Regions from separate parts of the Pseudomonas sp. GNP014 genome, predicted to be linked through region 2. Evidence: predicted binding sites of a transcription regulator. Region 2 holds the regulator's gene; the other holds the start of a gene.
What was found. The regulator sigma-54, encoded in region 2, starts transcription at its own class of promoters, with help from an activator protein. The targets are predictions, from matches to a motif close to ANTGGCATNNANNTTGCTNT.

Region 1 (9,998 bases), 1.0 Mb from region 2:
TTCGCGATAGAGCTGCAGGAAGGCGCCGTTGTATTCACGGACTTCTTCGGCGGTCTTGAGCTTGACGAAGAACTCGGCGACTTCGGTCTTGATCCCGCCGTTGCCGCCGATGTACATCTCCCAGCCGGAGTCGACGCCGATAATGCCGACGTCCTTGATCCCCGCTTCCGAGCAGTTGCGTGGGCAACCGGAGACGGCCAGCTTCACTTTGTGCGGTGACCACATGTTGAACAGGTCGTGTTCCAGTTCGATGCCCAACTGCGTCGAATTCTGCGTGCCGAAGCGGCAGAACTCGCTGCCGACGCAGGTTTTAACGGTGCGGATAGATTTGCCGTAGGCGTGGCCGGAGGGCATGTCGAGGTCCTTCCAGACGCCGGGCAAGTCCTGCTTCTTGATCCCCAGCAGGTCGATGCGCTGGCCGCCGGTGACCTTGACCATGGGCACGTTGTACTTGTCGGCCACGTCGGCTATCCGCCGCAGTTCCGAAGGGTTGGTCACGCCGCCCCACATCCGCGGAACCACCGAGTAGGTGCCGTCCTTCTGAATGTTGGCGTGGGCGCGTTCGTTGATCAGGCGCGATTGCGGATCGTCCTTGGCTTCGCCGGGCCAGGTGGAAATCAGGTAGTAGTTGAGCGCCGGCCGGCAGGTTGCACAGCCATTGGGTGTACGCCAGTTGAGGTAGCTCATGACGCCCGCGATGGTCAGCAGATGCTGCTCGCGAATGGCCTGGCGAATCTGCCCGTGATTGAGGTCGCTGCAGCCGCAGATGGCTTTTTCGCTTTTTGGTTTGACGTCCGCCGCGCCGCCGACGGTGTTGATCAGGATCTGCTCGACCAGCCCGGTGCAGGAACCACAGGAACTGGCAGCTTTGGTGTGTTTTTTCACCTCGTCGACGCTGAACAGGCCGTGTTCCTGGATCGCCTTGACGATGGTGCCTTTGCACACGCCGTTGCAGCCGCAGACTTCGGCGGTGTCGGCCATGCTCATGGCTTTGTCCTGGCCTTGATGTCCTACATCGCCTAACGCATTTTCCCCAAACATCAGATGATCGCGGATCTCGCCGATGGCGTGATTCTCACGAATCTGCCGGAAATACCAACCGCCATCCGCCGTATCGCCGTACAGACAGGCGCCGACCAGTACGTCATCCTTGATCACCAGTTTTTTGTACACGCCGCCAATCGGATCGGAGAGGGTGATGGTTTCCGTGCCTTCACCGCCCATGAAGTCGCCGGCGGAGAACAGGTCGATGCCGGTGACTTTCAATTTGGTCGAGGTTACCGAGCCCTGATAACGGGCGAATCCCAATTGTGCGAGGTGGTTGGCGCAGACCTTGGCTTGTTCAAACAACGGTGCTACCAGGCCATAGGCGATGCCGCGATGGCTGGCGCACTCGCCGATGGCATAGATACGCGGGTCGTAGGTTTGCAGGGTGTCGTTGACCAGAATCCCGCGGTTGCACGGGATGCCGGCCTTTTCCGCCAGTTCGGTATTGGGGCGAATGCCGGCGGCCATCACCACCAGATCGGCCGGGATGATGTCGCCGTTCTTGAATTGCACCGAGCCGACCCGACCGTTGCCGGCGTCATGCAGTGCCTGGGTTTGCTCGCACAGGCGAAAATGCAGGCCGCGTGATTCGAGGGCGCTTTGCAGGAGTTGGCCGCTGGTCTTGTCCAGTTGCCGCTCCAGCAGCCATTCACCAAGGTGCACCACGGTGACGTGCATGCCGCGCAGCATCAGGCCGTTGGCGGCTTCGAGGCCGAGCAGGCCACCGCCGATGACCACCGCGTGCTTGTGGGTTTTCGCGGTGTCGATCATTGCCTGGGTGTCGGCGATGTCGCGGTAGCCGATCACCCCGTGCAGAGTGTTACCGGGGATCGGCAGGATGAACGGCGTCGAGCCGGTGGCGATCAACAGGCGATCGTATTCAGCTTCGGTGCCGTCCTCGGCGATTACCCGACGTTTGACCCGGTCGATCTCCACCACTTTGCGGTTGAGCAGCAGCTTGATGTTGTTTTCCAGGTACCAGTCCAGATCGTTGAGGACGATCTCTTCGAAAGTCTGCTCACCGGCCAGCACTGGCGAGAGCAGGATGCGGTTGTAGTTGGTGTGCGGTTCGGCGCCGAAGACGGTGATGTCATAGAGCTCGTCGCTCAGTTTGAGCAGTTCTTCCAGGGTGCGGACGCCGGCCATGCCATTGCCGATCATCACCAGTTTGAGTTTTTTCATCAGGGTCTCCGGGGAGCGGCGGCTGGCCTCTTGTGGGCAGTCAGGCCTTGCTCGAGAAATTTTGCGCAAACAAAAAAAGGCGTCCCGCTAGTTGCCTAGCGAGGACGCCTTTGTCCTGGTCCCGTTCTCTCGGGAAGCCCGGCCTTCGTCGTTGAAGGTTGGGCTTTATGTGTGTGTTGAGTGGGGTAATGCAGTGGTTGTGCCAAGTGGGGACGGTGGCGGGTTTATTGGGGGTGACGGATTTTGAGGATGGTTTTTTTGCACTGATTCGAAGCGGGTTGCTCGTTCGTGGGGCCTTCAGGCAGTTGAATTTGTGGTGATTGGGCGGGCGCCTTCGCGAGCAAGCTCGCTCCCACTGGGGGCTGTGGTGTTCACAAATCCCCTGTTGGAGCGAGCTTGCTCGCGAATGGCGCGATGCGGTTCAACTGTGAAACAACAAAACCAGCAGCACCAGATTCCCGAGCAATGCCAGCAACGCCATCGTCCGCCAGACCTTCAGCGGCTCCCGCTCCAATAACGGTCGAGGACGCACGCTCAAACTGCGCCGCTCGCCCTGTTCCAACACCAGCAACCACTCTTCAGCCGTTTCAAAACGCTGCTGCGGATCCGCTGCCACACCACGCTCCAGACTCTGCGCCAACCATTCCGGCAGATCCGGCCGATAACGACTGGCGCTTACCGGCACGCCAAAGCGCGGCCGCTGAAACGCCTCAATCTCGCCATAGGGAAAATGCCCGGTGAGCAGGAAATACAGGGTCACGCCGACCGCATACAAATCCTGCTGCACACTCGGCGGATCCCCGCGAAACGCTTCCGGGGCGATGTAACTTGGGGTTCCGGGCAGCGTTGACGGCGCGTCTTCGGACAAGCCCGGGCAATACGCCAAACCAAAATCCAGCAGACGTAACTCACCGTCGTCACCCCAATGCAGGTTTTCCGGTTTGATGTCCCGGTGCACAATCTGCCGTCGATGCAAAAGCCCCACCGCGCGCAGCAGGCGCTCGGCAATATCCTGCCATTGCGCCAGCGGCAATGGGCCGTACTGTTGAAACAGCTGCGCCAGCGTCGTCCCGGAATATTCCCGCATCACGTAGTACAAATGCTGACGCTGCTGGCAGGCATGGACTTCAGGAAAGTGCCGGCCGGCCACACGTTTCAGGAACCATTCCTCGGACAGCAGCGCTTGCCCGGCGTGAGGATCATCGGCGCTGCGCGACGGCAGGGTTTTCAGCAACCACATCTGGCCTTGTCCATCGACAACCCTATACAGCAGCGATTGCTGACTCTGAGCGACAATCCCCTGAACCTGCCAGCCTTCGAAGGATTGGCCAGGTTTCAGCGGCGGCGGCAGCGGCCATTGCTGCAAATGAATCAATGCATCGCCGATATTTGCTTCACCCAGCGCATCGACGCGCACCAGCAATGCACTGGCATTGTCCTGACTCCCCGCCAGATGCGCCGCGTTGACCAGTGTTTGCGCGGCGCTGCGCAGATCCGGCTGATCACGCAGAATCGCTGCAATCGCGGTATCGCCCAGCGTTGACCAGACACCGTCACTGAGCAGCACAAAGCTTTCACCGTCACGCAGCTCTCCGTCGAGAAAATCCAGCACCAGATGCTGATCCAGCCCCAGCGCGCGCTTGAGCACGTGCTGCATACCCGGCTGATCCCAGACGTGATCTTCAGAGATCCGCTGCAAACTATCGCCGTGCCAGCGATACACCCGGCAATCTCCAACGTGGGCGAGGGTAAAACGCCGACCACGCATGACCACAGCACTGACGGTGGTGAGCAAGGGTTGGCCACCGCCATTGGCCTGCAGCCAACGATTTTGCGCGAGCAGCAGGCGATCCAGTGCTTGTGCCACGCTCCAGGTTTCCGGTGTGGCGTAGTAGTCGAGCGCCAGCGCCTGCAAGGTCGAACGCGCAGCCAGTCCGCCATCGGCACACTGGCTGACGCCATCAGCGATAGCGAACAGATAACCCTTGCTCGCCGCCAGTGCCGGAGCGGGCGTGACCAGACGCAAAGCGTCCTGATTCTCCGCACGCGGCCCGGTGGCGCTGGCTTCGGCAAAACTCAGTTGCAGGGCCATCGACGCCTCAGACCCGCGCCGCCGTCACGGCTGCCGAACCCCAGGTGGTTCTCCAGCGACGCTTGACGCCGTGCAGGCCAAACCACGCCAGTACGCCGAGGCTGGCGAACAACCACAGGGCCAGTTGGTAGCTGCCGGTGCTCTGTTTGATCGCGCCCATGCCGGCGGCCAAGGCAAATCCGCCGATACCGCCGGCCATGCCGATCAACCCGGTCATCACGCCGATCTCCAGACGAAAACGCTGCGGCACCAGTTGGAACACTGCGCCGTTGCCTGCCCCTAAACCGAGCATGGTGCAGACGAAAAGTGCCAGCGCGGCGTAGGAACTTGGCAGGTTAAACCCGACGGCAGCGATGCAGACGGCAGCGACGGTGTACATCGTCAGCAAGGTGCGGATGCCGCCGAAGCGATCCGCCAGCGCGCCACCCAGCGGCCGCATCAAACTGCCACCGAATACGCAGGCCGCGGTGTAGTAACCCGCCGTGACCGGGCTCAGGCCGTATTGGTCGTTGAAGTAGCCGGGCAGGGCGCTGGCCAGGCCGATGAAACCGCCGAAGGTGACGCTGTAGAAAAACATGAACCACCAGCTATCGCGGTCGCCCAAGGCTTTGAAGTAGTCAGCCATCGCTTTGGCTTTCGGCCGCTCAGGGGCGTTTTTCGCCAGCCAGGCGAACAGCACCAGTGTCAGTATCAGCGGGATCAAGGCGAAACCGAACACATTGCTCCAGCCAAACGAAGCCGCCAGCACCGGTGCAATCAGCGCGGCGAACACGGTGCCAGAGTTGCCTGCACCGGCAATGCCCATGGCTTTGCCCTGATGCTGCGGCGGATACCACTGTGACGCCAATGGCAGGGCCACAGCGAACGACGCACCGGCCATGCCGAGGAACAGACCCAGCAGCAGAGCCTGTTCGTAACTGTGGATACCGAGTTTCCACGCACCGAACAGTGCGCAGATCACGATGACCTGGCCGATCAGACCGGCAGTTTTCGGTGACAGACGATCAGCCAGCATGCCCATCGCAAAGCGCAGCACCGCCCCGGCCAGAATCGGCGTCGCCACCACAAGACCGCGTTGTTGCGTGGTCAGGTGCAGGTCGGCGGCGATTTGCACCGCCAGCGGGCCGAGCAGGTACCAGACCATGAAACTCAGGTCGAAATACAGGAAGGCCGCGAACAGGGTCGGGGTATGGCCGGATTTCCAGAAGCTTGAATTCATCGCGCACCTCAGCTGAAAAGAGTCTCGATAGGAGTCACAGCAGGTGGGGCGCCACCACGGCCGCACCACCGGCCCCGGGCTGTGGGGCCAAAACGCAAAAAACGCCGCTACCTGTTTCGCCATGAAGGGCAAACGGGTGAGCGACGTCTTTGTCGTGGGTGGGGCAACCGCCGTTGGTTACCTGTGCGTTTTACTTAGCGAGATTTGTGCCAACAAGTGAAAGATCAAAAGCCCCTCACCCTAGCCCTCTCCCGGAGGGAGAGGGGACTGATTGGGGGATGCTCGCGAAGTACGCCGACCTGTGATTTCTGCTGTGAATCCATAATCGACCCGGTCTTTCAGGTCGATGTTTGACGCCAGACACCTCGATCAGCCTCCTCTCCCTCTTCCGGAGGGAGAGGAGGCTGATTAGGGGATGCTCGCGAAGTACGCCGACCTGTGATTTCTGCTGTGAATCAATAATCGACCCGGTCTTTCAGGTCGATGTTTGACGCCAGACACCTCGATCAGTCCCCTCTCCATCTTCCGGAGGGAGAGGGGACTGATTGGGGGATGCTCGCGAAGTACGCCGACCTGTGATTTCTGCTGTGAATCCATAATCGACTCGGTCTTTCAGGTCGATGTTTTACGCCAGCACACCTCGATCGGTCCCCTCTCCCTCCGGGAGAGGGCTAGGGTGAGGGGCTTTTCAAGCAGCCAGAGCTTTTCAGCCAAGCAACTCACTCATGGCAATGATCTGCTCCGCCACCTGAATCAGCTTCTGCTGCCGGCTCATGGCCTGGCGGCGCATCAGGGTGTAGGCCTCTTCCTCATTGCAATCCTTCATCTTCATCAGCAACCCCTTGGCCAGCTCGATGCGCTTGCGCTCGGCCAGTTGCTGGTCGCGCGCCTGCAGTTGCGCACGCAAGGCCTGATCGCTTTCGAAGCGCGCCATGGCCACATCCAGAATCGGCTGCAAGCGTTGTGCGTGAATGCCTTCGACGATGTAGGCGCTGACCCCGGACCTGATCGCCTGACGCATCACCCCCGGATCATGTTCATCGGTAAACATCACGATCGGCCTGGGCTGGTCGCGGCTGACCAGCACCACTTGTTCCATGACATCGCGGCCGGGTGACTCGGTATCGATCAGGATTACGTCCGGGCGCACCGTTTCGACGCGGGCTGGCAGGTCGATGGTCAGACCGGATTCGTCGATCACCTCGAAACCGGCTTCAATCAGCGCGGCTTTCAGACGCCCGACTTTTTTCGCCGTGTCGTTGATCAGCAGAATGCGCAACATGTTGGCGGTCTCCTGTCAGCGGCGGGCGAGTAGGGGAGCGTCATCGCTCAGGGCGTGCAGCTTAAAGCTGCGGGCGAAACCGGCCGGATCGCTGCCGTCCCAGACCTTGCCGTCGAGCAACTGGCTGCTGCGCATGTCGGTGCCCCACGCGGCGACGCCGACAGCGGTGGCGGCGTCGCGGTAGATATCCAGTTGCTGAACCTGGCGGGCGACGGCGAGGTAATCCGGGTCTTCGCGCAGCAGGCCCCAGCGGCGGAACTGGGTCATGAACCACATACCGTCCGACAGATACGGCAGATTCACCTCGCCGTTGCCGTGAAAACGCAGCGCGTGCGGATCCTGCCAGCGATTGCCGAGGCCGTCGGCATAATCACCGAGAAAACGCGGTTCGATGCACGAAAGCGGAGCGTCCAGATATTCCGGCGCGCTGAGCAATTGTGCGGTGCTGCGGCGGTTTTCCGGGCTTTCTTCGATAAAGCGGCTGGCTTCCAGGACCGCCATCACCAGCGCCCGCGCGGTATTGGGGTACTGCTCGACAAATTCGCGGGTGCAGCCAAGGACTTTTTCCGGGTGATCGGGCCAGATACTCTGGCTGGTCGCCATCGTGAAACCGAGATCCTGCTGCACCGCGCTGGCTGCCCACGGTTCGCCAACGCAAAATCCGTCGATGCGCCCGGCCTGCAAGTGCGCAACCATTTGCGGCGGCGGCACCACCACACTGTCGACATCCTGCAACGGATGAATGCCCTGGCTCGCCAGCCAATAGTAGAGCCACATGGCATGGGTGCCGGTGGGAAACGTCTGGGCGAAGGTCAGTTTTGCGCGGCTTTGGTGCACGTGGCGATCCAGCGCTTCAGGACTGATCACGCCGAGGTTTTGCAGGCCGTGGGAAAGGTTGAGGCTCTGACCGTTCTGGTTCAGGCCCATCAACACCGCCATGTCCGTCGAAGCGACGCCGCCGATGCCCAGATGGACGGCGTAGATCAGGCCGTAAAGGCTATGGGCGGCGTCGAGTTCACCGCTGACCAGTTTGTCGCGCAGATTGGCCCACGACGTCTGGCGCTTGAGGTTGAGGGTCAGGCCATAAGGCTGGGCGAAGCCTTGAGTGGCAGCGACGACGACCGAGGCGCAATCGCTCAGGGCCATGAAACCGAGGTCGATCGCGCTTTTTTCCGGGGCATCACTGCCATTGACCCAGGCCAGCGGCCCGACGGACGAATCATTCATAAAAAGCCACCTTGAAAAAAAAACGCCGTCCCGGGCTTTTGCACAGGCAAAAACCGAGGACGACGCCATTGTCCTGAGCCGCACGCCGTCGTTGGCTTGCAGGCTGATACCGGGGAAAGGTGCAAGGCATATGCCACTCGCGGCGATTTGCGCGTGCGCCTCGCGCGCCGGGGTGTTGCCCGGCTATAATCGCCGCCTCTTTTCGCCGCCCGAGTCATCGCCGCCCATGTACACCCTGGCCCGTCAGCTGTTGTTCAAACTTTCCCCGGAAACCTCTCACGATCTGTCGCTGGATCTGATCGGCGCGGGTGGGCGTCTGGGGCTCAACGGCATGCTGTGCAAGAAGCCGGCGCACGTGCCGGTGACGGTCATGGGCCTGGACTTCCCGAACCCGGTGGGTCTGGCGGCCGGTCTGGACAAGAACGGCGCGGCCATCGACGGCTTTGCGCAACTGGGCTTCGGGTTTGTCGAAATCGGCACCGTGACCCCGCGTCCGCAGCCGGGCAACCCGAAACCGCGAATCTTCCGTCTGCCGGAAGCCGAGGCGATCATCAACCGTATGGGCTTCAACAACCTCGGTGTGGATAACCTGCTGGCGCGGGTCGCTGCAGCCAAATACAACGGCGTGCTGGGGATCAACATCGGCAAGAACTTCGACACCCCGGTCGAGCGCGCGGTGGACGATTACCTGATCTGCCTGGACAAGGTGTATGCCCATGCCAGCTATGTCACGGTCAACGTCAGCTCGCCGAACACCCCGGGCCTGCGCAGCCTGCAGTTCGGTGATTCGCTCAAGCAGTTGCTGGCGGATCTGGCGGCGCGTCGCGCCGAGCTGGCCCTGCGCCACGGCAAGCATGTGCCGCTGGCGATCAAGATCGCTCCGGACATGACCGATGAAGAGACCGCGCAAGTGGCTCAGGCGCTGATCGAGACCGGAATGGACGCGGTGATCGCCACCAACACCACCCTGAGCCGCGTCGGCGTCGAAGGCATGGAGCACGGTGACGAGGCGGGCGGTCTGTCTGGCGCCCCGGTGCGTGACAAGAGCACCCACACCGTGAAGGTGCTGGCGGCGGAACTGGGTGGCCGGTTGCCGATCATCGCGGCCGGCGGCATTACTGAAGGCAAGCATGCGGCCGAGAAGATTACGGCGGGTGCGAGCCTGGTGCAGATTTATTCGGGCTTCATCTATAAAGGCCCGGCGCTGATCCGCGAATCGGTCGACGCCATCGCTGCCCTGCGCTGATCCAATTGTGGGAGCGAGCTTGCTCGCGAAAGCGGTGTGTCAGTCTCTGTAGATATTGACTGAATAGACGCTTTCGCGAGCAAGCTCGCTCCCACAGGTGTGTGCAGCACAAATAATGTGACAGGCATAAAAAAGGGCTCCTCGAAGGAGCCCTTGGGCCGTAGCCCGCCGTCCGGGAAGGACGTGCATGGTAAGTCGCTAGAAATTCAGATTGTCGTGTTGCAGTCAGTGCCCTGTGTCAGCCAACGGCGTGAAGTTCGTTGAGTCTGTGGATTCCCGCAGTGCCGGTCATACCGTCCCAGTTGTCGCCGCGTCCTTCTCGCCAGCCGTTGATCCAGGCTTGGCGTACCGACGGTAGAGTAAATGGGCAAAGCTCACGGGATTTGCCACCAACGCCATATTGATATCCGCGCAAAAATGCTCTTTCCAACGGATCACGCTTAAGTCTTCTCATAGGGTGTTTCCCTCACTTGTTGACTGTTTGTGTCGCGTTGACCTCAACCGAGGTCTGGCAGAAAACTCTGCCGGGGTGCGGCTCGCTGCCGGCGTGGCGAGCCAAGGTGTTGACGCCGTTGCGACGTCAACCTGTGGTCAGTTCTAACCAATGAGTCACACCGAGGGAATGATCGTTTTGTCATAAGGACGTAACGAAAATAGTGCTACAGCCATAAGTAACGACGGGTTTCATGAACGTTTTTTCAGC
Region 2 (9,998 bases):
CGCACATCGACGCGCAGACCATGGAGATTCACTACACCAAGCATCACCAGACCTACATCAACAACCTCAACGCAGCGATTGAAGGTACCGAGTTTGCCGAGTGGCCGGTCGAGAAACTGGTCGCCAGCGTTCAACAACTGCCGGAAAAACTCCGTGCGGCGGTCATCAATCAGGGCGGCGGACACGCCAACCATTCGCTGTTCTGGGAAGTCATGGCGCCCAACGGCGGCGGCAAGCCGGAAGGTGCGCTGGCCGAAGCCATCAATGAGCAACTGGGCGGCCTCGACAGTTTCAAAGAAGCGTTCACCAAGGCTGCGCTGACCCGCTTTGGCAGTGGCTGGGCCTGGCTCAGCGTCACGCCGGAGAAAAAACTGCTGGTGGAGAGCAGCGGCAACCAGGACAGCCCGTTGATGAACGGCAACACACCGATTCTCGGTCTGGACGTCTGGGAGCACGCCTATTACCTGCGCTACCAAAACCGTCGCCCGGAGTACATCAGCGCGTTCTACAACGTGATCAATTGGCCTGAAGTCGCTGCGCGCTATCGGGCCGCACTGGTGTAAGCCTTCTACAAAAACCATCCAGGGTTGACTATGGGCACTGAAACACTGGCGATCGGCAGTGGGCGTATGTTTCGTTACGCGGTGGGATCGCTATTGCTGCTGGCGGGCATGACCTTGCTGGTCGCCCACGGACTGCAATGGCTGGACCTTGAACCGAGACTGTCGCGGGCCTTGCAGGGGGGAGCACTCTGCGCCTTGGGCACCGCGCTCGGCGCGGTGCCGGTGCTGGTGATTCGCAACATGCCGCAGGCGCTTGGCGATACCTTGCTCGGCTTCGGTGCCGGGGTGATGCTGGCGGCGACGGCGTTTTCGCTGATCGTGCCAGGTATCGCCGCTGCAGAAGGTCTTGGCTTGACCCCGTGGGCTGCGAGCGGGCTGATCTGCTTCGGCATCATGCTCGGGGCGTTCGGCCTGTTTCTGGTCGATCGCAAGGTCTCGGGAGCTTCACCGGAAATGCTCGTTGGCACTGTCGAGCATCCAGTGATTGCGCCACGGATCTGGCTGTTCGTGTTCGCCATCATTGCCCATAACATCCCGGAAGGCATGGCGGTCGGCGTTTCCGCCGGCGGCGGCATGCCCGATGCCGACAGCCTGGCGATGGGCATTGCCCTGCAGGATGTGCCGGAAGGTCTGGTGATTGCGCTGGTACTGGCGGGGGCAGGAATGTCACGGGGCAAAGCGTTTTTGATCGGCGCGGCGTCAGGTCTGGTCGAGCCGGTGTTTGCACTGCTCTGTGCGTGGCTGGTCAGCCTGGCGGAGTTGTTATTGCCATTGGGGCTGGCACTGGCGGCGGGGGCGATGTTGCTGGTGGTGACTCACGAAGTAATCCCGGAGTCGCGACGCAATGGCCATGACAAGCTGGCCAGTCTTGGCTTGTTGATCGGCTTCTGTTTGATGATGGTGATGGATACGGCGTTGGGTTGAAGAGATCAAAAGATCGCAGCCTCGGCAGCACCTACAGGGGGATTTGTGCGCTGAGGGCTGCGATAGCCTGTTTGTGGCTTTCAACCACCTTCGTCGAAGTAGTTATTGATCAACGCCACCAGCGCATCCAGCGCTTCCTGTTCCTGATGGCCTTCGGTACTCAGATAGATTTTGGTGCCCTTGCCGGCAGCCAGCATCATCATCGCCATGATGCTTTTGCCATCGACCGTGGTCTCCGGTGTGCGACCCACTCTGATCGTGCAATCGGGATATTGGCCGGCCACGCCAACGAACTTGGCGGACGCGCGGGCATGCAAGCCCAGTTTATTGATGATTTCGATTTCCAGAGCAGGCATCGCGGTGTGAATCCTTTAAGTGAGGTCGCGGTGGCGAACCTGGACGTTCTTCAGGGTTTTCTGCAGGGCCTGACCCAGGCGTTCGGTCAGGTAGACGGAGCGGTGATGCCCGCCGGTGCAGCCAATGGCAATGGTGACGTAGGCGCGGTTACTCGCGGCGAAGCGCGGCAGCCACTTGTGCAGATAGCTGAAAATGTCCTGAAACATCTCCTCGACTTCCGGTTGCGCCGCCAGGTACTCGGCCACGGGTGCGTCCAGCCCGGACTGCGCGCGCAGCTCCGGTTTCCAGTAAGGATTGGGCAGGCAGCGGACGTCGAACACCAGGTCCGCATCCACCGGCATCCCGCGCTTGAAGCCAAATGACTCGACCAGAAAGGCCGTTCCCGGCTCCGGCTGGTTCAGCAGGCGCAACTTGATGGTGTCGCGCAACTGGTAGAGGTTGAGGTTGGTGGTGTTGATTTTCAGGTCGGCCAGATCGGCAATCGGGCCGAGGAGAGCGGTTTCATCACTGATCGCTTCGGCCAACGAACGATTGGCCGTGCTCAAAGGGTGGCGGCGACGGGTTTCCGAAAAACGCTTGAGCAGGGTTTCTTCGTCGGCATCCAGGTACAACACATCGCACTGGATGTGGCGGCTGCGGACTTCTTCAAGCAGCTCCGGAAAGCGCGACAGATGGCTGGGCAGGTTGCGCGCATCAATCGACACGGCCACCAGCGGTTGCGCCAGCTCGGTATGAATCAGCGCGCGTTCGGCCAGTTCCGGCAGCAGGCCGGCCGGCAGGTTATCGATGCAGTAATAGCCGTTGTCCTCAAGGACATCCAGGGCGGTGCTTTTACCCGAGCCGGAGCGGCCGCTGACAATGATCAAGCGCATGATTAGTGACCGTTCTGCTCGCTCAGGACGACCTGATACAAGGCTTCGTTACTCGATGCGCTGCGCAGTTTTTCACGAACTTCCTTGCGATCGAGCATGCTGGCGATCTGGCGCAGTAATTCCAGGTGAGCATCGGTGGCAGCTTCCGGCACCAGCAGGACGAACAGCAGGTCAACCGGAGCGCCGTCGATGGCATCGAAATCGATGGGTGCATCAAGGTGCATCAATGCGCTGATTGGCGCTTCGCAACCCTTGAGGCGGCAATGAGGAATGGCGATGCCGTTACCAAAACCGGTGGAACCGAGTTTTTCACGGGCAATCAACGCCTCGAAGACATCTTGCATCTCCAGATCAGGCACTTCACGGGCGATCAGGTTGGCAATCTGTTCGAGGGCTTTCTTTTTACTGCCGCCCGGCACGTTCACGAGGGAACGGCCGGGGGTCAGGATACTTTCAAGTCGGATCATGGAGTAGGGGGGTTATCGACCGGTAGCGCCCTGGAGCAGGCTCTGGGTCTTTTCCTTATGCTTTTTGAGTTGGCGATCCAGCTTGTCGGTGAGTGAGTCGATCGCAGCATACATATCAGTATCTTCTGCGTTGGCGACCACTTCGCTGCCGGGAATATGCAAGGTGGCTTCGATTTTCTGCTTCAGCTTTTCGACGCACATCGTGACTTGCACGTTGGTGATCTTGTCGAAATGGCGCTCTAATCGTTGAAGTTTCTCATTGATGTAATCGCGCAGAGGTTCGGTCACTTCCAGTTGGTGTCCACTGATGTTGACTTGCATACAGCTTCTCCTTCGTTGCCAGTGCATAAAGCGGCAGGCTGGATAGCCTGCCACTGGAACGCTGTAACGTGGCTTACATCAACCGCTTGCGTTCGCTCGAAGGCGCGATCCCGAGGGATTCGCGGTACTTGGCGACGGTGCGGCGAGCCACCTGAATGCCTTGTGCCTCCAGTAAACCAGCGATCTTGCTGTCACTCAACGGCTTTTTCTGATTTTCCGCGGCAACCAGTTTTTTGATGATCGCGCGGATCGCCGTGGACGAGCATTCGCCGCCTTCGGAGGTGCTGACGTGGCTGGAGAAAAAGTATTTCAGTTCATAAATACCGCGCGGGGTATGCATGAATTTCTGCGTGGTCACCCGGGAAATCGTCGATTCGTGCATGCCTACCGCTTCAGCGATGTCATGCAGGACCAGCGGTTTCATGGCCTCGTCGCCGTACTCCAGAAAGCCGCGCTGATGCTCGACGATCTGCGTGGCAACTTTCATCAGGGTCTCGTTGCGGCTCTGCAGGCTCTTGATGAACCAGCGGGCTTCCTGCAACTGATTGCGCATGAAGGTGTTGTCGGCACTGGTGTCGGCGCGACGGACGAAACCGGCGTACTGCGCGTTGACCCGCAGGCGTGGCACTGATTCCTGGTTCAGTTCGACCAGCCAGCGCTCGTTGTCCTTGCGCACGATGACGTCCGGTACCACGTATTCGGCTTCGGTCGATTCGATCTGTGAACCGGGACGCGGATTGAGGCTTTGCACCAGTTCGATGACCTGGCGCAGCTCGTCTTCCTTGAGCTTCATGCGGCGCATCAACTGGCTGTAATCCCGGCTGCCGAGCAGGTCGATGTAATCGGTGACCAGGCGTTTGGCTTCCGCGAGCCACGGCGTCTTGGCGGGCAACTGGCGCAGTTGCAGCAGCAGGCATTCACCGAGGTTGCGCGCACCGATACCGGCCGGCTCGAATTGCTGGATGCGGTGCAGGACGGCTTCGATTTCGTCCAGTTCGATATCCAGTTCCGGGTCGAATGCCTCGAGAATCTCTTCAAGGGTCTCGTCCAGGTAGCCCTGGTTGTTGATGCAGTCGATCAGCGTCACGGCGATCAGGCGATCGGTGTCGGACATCGGGGCAAGATTGAGTTGCCACAACAGGTGGCTTTGCAGGCTCTCGCCGGCAGAAGTGCGGGTGGTGAAATCCCACTCGTCATCATCGCTGCTGGGCAGGCTGCTGGCGCTGGTCTGGTAGACGTCTTCCCACGCGGTGTCGACCGGCAGCTCGTTGGGGATGCGCTCGTTCCATTCGCCCTCCTCGAGGTTGTCCACCGTCGGGGCGGATTCCTGGTAGGAAGGTTCCTGGATTTCGGTATTGGGCTTGTGTTCGGCGTTGTCGGCCAGCGGGTCGGAGTTGTCGAAGTCGTCGCCTTCTTCCTGGCGTTCGAGCATCGGATTGGATTCCAGGGCCTCCTGGATTTCCTGTTGCAGATCCAGGGTCGACAATTGGAGCAGGCGGATGGCCTGTTGCAGCTGCGGTGTCATCGTCAGCTGCTGGCCCATTCTCAAGACTAGCGATGGTTTCATGGCAGGGGCTTAACACCTTATTCGCCGGCGCTATGCGCCATCCACTACAGGGCGCCGAAGCGCCAAACTTAAGCAAATTATATGCCTGAAACTGAAGTGTTTGCCTAGAGCGCTGTAACAATTAAAACGTATAAAAAACTGCTTCAACGATACAGCGCCCTCGCGAACCACCGGGACGTCGCGCTTACAGGCGGAACTCGTGACCCAGATACACTTCTTTGACCAGATCGTTGGCCAGAATGGTTTCTGCGTCGCCTTCGGCAATCAACTGGCCGTCGTTGACGATGTAAGCGGTTTCGCAGATGTCCAGCGTCTCGCGGACGTTGTGGTCGGTGATCAGTACGCCGATGCCCTTGGCCTTGAGATGGTGGATGATCTGCTTGATGTCGCCGACCGAGATCGGGTCGACACCGGCGAACGGTTCGTCGAGCAGGATGAACTTCGGTGCAGTCGCCAGGGCGCGGGCGATTTCCACCCGGCGGCGTTCACCACCGGACAGGCTCATGCCGAGGTTGTCGCGGATGTGGCTGATGTGGAATTCCTGCAGCAGGCTTTCCAGCTCCTTGCGACGGCCTGCCTTGTCGAGTTCCGGGCGGGTCTCGAGGATGGCCATGATGTTGTCGGCCACCGACAGTTTGCGGAAGATCGACGCTTCTTGCGGCAGATAGCCGATACCGGCCTTGGCACGACCGTGCATCGGCTGGTGGCTGACGTCCAGATCGTCGATCAGTACGCGGCCCTGATCGGCCTGCACCAGGCCGACGATCATGTAGAAGCACGTCGTCTTGCCGGCGCCGTTAGGGCCGAGCAGGCCGACGATCTGGCCGCTGTCGATCGACAGGCTGACGTCACGCACGACCTGGCGGCTTTTATAGGCCTTGGCCAGGTGCTGAGCTTTCAGAGTTGCCATTACTGGGTTTTCTCGTCGGTTTTCTTCTTCGGCTGGATCACCATGTCGATACGCGGACGCGATTCGGTGACCTTGCTGCCGGTCGCGCGACCGGCGCTGGCGAGTTTCTTCACGGTGTCGTAGACGATTTTCTCGCCCTGGGTGGTGTTGTTGTCCTTGTCGACAACCTTGGCCTTGTCGATCAGTACGACGCGATTCTGCGCGGCATGGTACTGGATCGTCACACCCCAGCCCTGAACCGGCTTGGTGTCGCCAGCGGTCTGCAGTTGTTCGAAGTAGGCGAGGTTGCCCACCGAGGTCACCACGTCGATATCACCGCTCGGGGTGCGAGTGATGGTCACGGTGTTGCCGGTCACCTTCATCGAACCCTGGGTGATGATCACGTCACCTTTATAGGTGGCGATGCCGTTCTTGTCGTCCAGTTGGGCGTCGTCGGCCTGGATGCGGATTGGTTGCTGCTGATCGTTCGGCAGAGCCCAGGCGCTCACGCTTCCCAGTGCTGCGCCCAGACTGAGCAAAATAGGGAGGGTTTTAACGAGCCTCATACTGTCCTCTTACGTTCGATAGCAGGTGTATCCTGCTTTCCTTCAGATACGCTTTCATGCCTACGCCAGTCGATACACCGCCAGCGCCGTCGATTCTAACGGGTTGCTCGGTCTGCGCATATTGGTCCTGTGGGAACACTGTCATGCGCGTGGAGGTGACCAGCAGATCGCGGTTCTTCTCATCGGTGCGCTTGATGCGCACAGAATCGATCAATTCGACCTGAGTACCGCCCGAATTCACTTCGCCGCGCTCGCTGGTCACGTGCCACGGAAATTCCGTGCCGCGGTACATGTTCAGGTCGGGCTTGGTGACCAGGGTGATGTCGGTGGCCTTGACGTGCTCGGCCTTGTCGGAAGTCATTTCGTACTGCACCTTGCCGTCCGGCAGGTACTGCAGGGTATGCGTGTTGGTCGCATACCAGTCGATCGGGTTCTCGATGGACGTGACCGCAGGCTTGTCGAGGAAGCGCCCCGGGCTGATGTTCCAGTAACCGACCGCTGCAAATAGCGCCGCTATGCAGCCGAACAGCAGGAAATTGCGAAATTTTTTGCTAAACATGGTTTGGCTCACAGGTACGCGGCGTTGGCCGCATCGAGGCGGCCCTGGGCGCGCAGGATCAATTCGCAGAATTCGCGGGCGGCACCTTCGCCACCACGTGCCCGGGTCACGCCATGAGCGTGTTCACGCACGAAGTCGGCGGCATTCGCCACGGCCATGCCGAGGCCGACGCGGCGAATCACCGGCAGGTCAGGCAGGTCGTCACCGAGGTAGGCCACCTGCTCATAGCTTAGGCCCAGTTCTTCAAGCAGGCCGTCGAGAACGACCAGTTTGTCTTCGCGGCCCTGAAACAGGTGGGGAATCCCCAGGTTTTTCGCCCGACGCTCGACCACCGGGGTCTTGCGACCGCTGATGATAGCGGTCTGCACGCCGGCGTTCATCAGCATTTTGATGCCTTGGCCGTCGAGGGTGTTGAAGGTCTTGAATTCGCTGCCGTCTTCAAGGAAGTACAGGCGACCGTCGGTGAGTACGCCGTCGACGTCGAAAACCGCCAGTTTGATCGCTTTGCCGCGTTGCAGCAGATCGTTACTCATTACATCACTCCTGCGCGCAGCAGATCGGAGAGGTTGAAGGCGCCCACCGGGCGATCCTCTTCATCAACAACGACCAGTGCGTTGATTCGGTGGTCTTCCATGATTTTCAGGGCTTCGGCAGCCAGCATCTCGGGGCGGGCCGTCTTGCCGTGCGCGGTCATGACCTGGTCGATGGTGGCGCTGCGGATGTCGATGCTGCGATCCAGGGTGCGACGCAGGTCACCGTCCGTGAAGATCCCGGCGAGTTTGCCGTCGGTTTCAAGAATGACGGTCATGCCCAGACCCTTGCGGGTCATTTCCATCAGCGCGTCCTTGAGCAGAGTGCCGCGTTGCACTTGCGGCAGCTCCTGACCGGCGTGCATGACGTTTTCCACTTTCAGCAACAGGCGGCGGCCAAGGGCGCCTCCCGGGTGCGAGAAAGCGAAGTCTTCAGCGGTGAAGCCACGCGCCTCCAGCAATGCCACGGCGAGGGCATCGCCCATGACCAGGGCGGCGGTGGTCGAGGACGTCGGCGCCAGGTTCAGCGGGCAAGCTTCGTGTTCGACGTGAACATTGAGGTTCACTTCGGCGGCTTTCGCCAGAGGGGAGGCCGGGTTGCCGGTCACGCTGATCAACTGGATGCCCAGTCGCTTGATCAGTGGCAGCAGGGTGACGATTTCGTTGGTCGAACCGGAGTTCGACAGGGCCAGAATCACGTCTTCGCGGGTGATCATGCCCATGTCGCCATGGCTGGCTTCGGCCGGGTGGACGAAAAATGCCGGGGTGCCGGTGCTGGCCAGGGTGGCGGCAATCTTGTTGCCGATGTGCCCGGACTTGCCCATGCCGACCACGACGACACGGCCCTTGCTGGCCAGAATCATCTCGCAAGCGCGTACGAAATCGGCGTCGATATGGGGCAACAAGCCTTGTATGGCTTCCACTTCGAGGCGAATGGTGCGTTGTGCCGATTGAATCAGGTCGCTGGTTTGGCTCATGTCAGAATCGTATAGCCCGATGAAAAGGCGGCGATTATAGCGGTTATGTGGCAAAGCCTCACGCAAGTTCGTCGTGCTTTGTCATTCCTCGTAACCAAAACCCGGAAAAAGCCCCTCAAAGCCTGTCATGTCGCTGAACACAGCCCGGTAGAGGCCTTGGGCGCTTGGGCTTTGCAGTGATATAGTTCGCCGCCAGTTCGGCCTGCCCTCGAGGTATGTGCTTTCCCAGGAAAGCCAGGCGTCCGAGTGAGAGGCTGCATCGCAAGGAGTTTAGATGAGTGCCGATAACGCTTACGCGGTCGAGCTGAAGGGAGTCTCCTTCAAGCGCGGTGCGCGCAGCATTTTCAATAACGTCGATATTCGCATCCCGCGCGGCAAGGTCACCGGCATCATGGGGCCTTCCGGGTGTGGCAAGACCACGCTGCTGCGGTTGATGGGCGCACAGTTGCGTCCCGGCAGCGGCGAAGTCTGGGTCAACGGTCAGAACCTGCCGGCGCTGTCGCGCAGCGATCTGTTCGATGCGCGCAAGCACATGGGCGTGCTGTTTCAGAGCGGCGCGCTGTTTACCGATCTCGATGTCTTCGAGAACGTCGCGTTTCCCCTGCGCGTTCATACCGATCTGCCGGATGAAATGATCCGCGACATCGTTCTGCTCAAGTTGCAGGCGGTGGGTCTGCGCGGCGCCATCGATCTGATGCCCGACGAGTTGTCCGGAGGCATGAAGCGTCGTGTGGCGCTGGCCCGGGCCATTGCCCTCGACCCGCAGATCCTCATGTATGACGAACCGTTCGTCGGTCAGGACCCGATCGCCATGGGCGTGCTGGTGCGTCTGATCCGTCTGCTCAACGATGCCCTGGGGATCACCAGTATCGTGGTTTCCCACGACCTGGCCGAAACCGCCAGCATCGCCGATTACATCTATGTAGTGGGTGATGGTCAGGTGCTGGGGCAGGGCACGCCGGATGAATTGATGAACTCGGATGAACCGCGTATCCGCCAGTTCATGACCGGTAATCCCGATGGCCCGGTGCCGTACCATTTTCCAGCGACGGATTTCCGCGCAGATCTTCTGGGGAAGCGCTGATGCGCAGAATTTCATTAATAGAGCGCGTACGCCGGTTCGGCGAGTCGGCAATCGACGCCGTTGCGGTGTTCGGGCGTGCCACGCTGTTCCTGTTTCACGCCTTGCTCGGCCGTGGCGGCATCAGCGGCGGTTTCGGCCTGCTGGTCAAGCAGCTGCATTCGGTTGGCGTCATGTCGCTGGTGATCATCGTGGTCTCCGGGATTTTCATCGGCATGGTCCTGGCGCTGCAAGGCTTCAGCATTCTGTCGAGCTACGGTTCGGAGCAGGCCGTGGGGCAGATGGTTGCGTTGACCCTGCTGCGTGAACTGGGGCCGGTGGTGAC

Region 1: ACXX9E_RS14775 (CmpA/NrtA family ABC transporter substrate-binding protein) is a predicted target of sigma-54. The motif match lies at 8,168-8,187, and genes of this name have one in related genera.

What each region holds. Positions count from the first base shown of each region.
Region 1 covers NZ_JBTGUS010000001.1:3,268,659-3,278,656, forward strand. Annotated here, with positions in the region: gene nirB (nitrite reductase large subunit NirB) at 1-2,229, opposite strand, end outside; gene ACXX9E_RS14760 (bifunctional protein-serine/threonine kinase/phosphatase) at 2,651-4,321, opposite strand; gene ACXX9E_RS14765 (nitrate/nitrite transporter) at 4,329-5,540, opposite strand; gene ACXX9E_RS14770 (ANTAR domain-containing response regulator) at 6,247-6,822, opposite strand; gene ACXX9E_RS14775 (CmpA/NrtA family ABC transporter substrate-binding protein) at 6,838-8,049, opposite strand; gene ACXX9E_RS14780 (quinone-dependent dihydroorotate dehydrogenase) at 8,276-9,295, shown strand; gene rmf (ribosome modulation factor) at 9,534-9,749, opposite strand.
Region 2 covers NZ_JBTGUS010000001.1:2,257,148-2,267,145, forward strand. Annotated here, with positions in the region: gene ACXX9E_RS09985 (superoxide dismutase) at 1-563, shown strand, start outside; gene ACXX9E_RS09990 (ZIP family metal transporter) at 594-1,487, shown strand; gene ACXX9E_RS09995 (HPr family phosphocarrier protein) at 1,568-1,843, opposite strand; gene rapZ (RNase adapter RapZ) at 1,859-2,716, opposite strand; gene ptsN (PTS IIA-like nitrogen regulatory protein PtsN) at 2,719-3,183, opposite strand; gene hpf (ribosome hibernation-promoting factor, HPF/YfiA family) at 3,196-3,504, opposite strand; gene ACXX9E_RS10015 (RNA polymerase factor sigma-54) at 3,578-5,071, opposite strand; gene lptB (LPS export ABC transporter ATP-binding protein) at 5,256-5,981, opposite strand; gene lptA (lipopolysaccharide transport periplasmic protein LptA) at 5,981-6,526, opposite strand; gene lptC (LPS export ABC transporter periplasmic protein LptC) at 6,513-7,085, opposite strand; gene ACXX9E_RS10035 (KdsC family phosphatase) at 7,094-7,618, opposite strand; gene ACXX9E_RS10040 (KpsF/GutQ family sugar-phosphate isomerase) at 7,618-8,592, opposite strand; gene ACXX9E_RS10045 (ATP-binding cassette domain-containing protein) at 8,867-9,676, shown strand; gene mlaE (lipid asymmetry maintenance ABC transporter permease subunit MlaE) at 9,676-9,998, shown strand, end outside.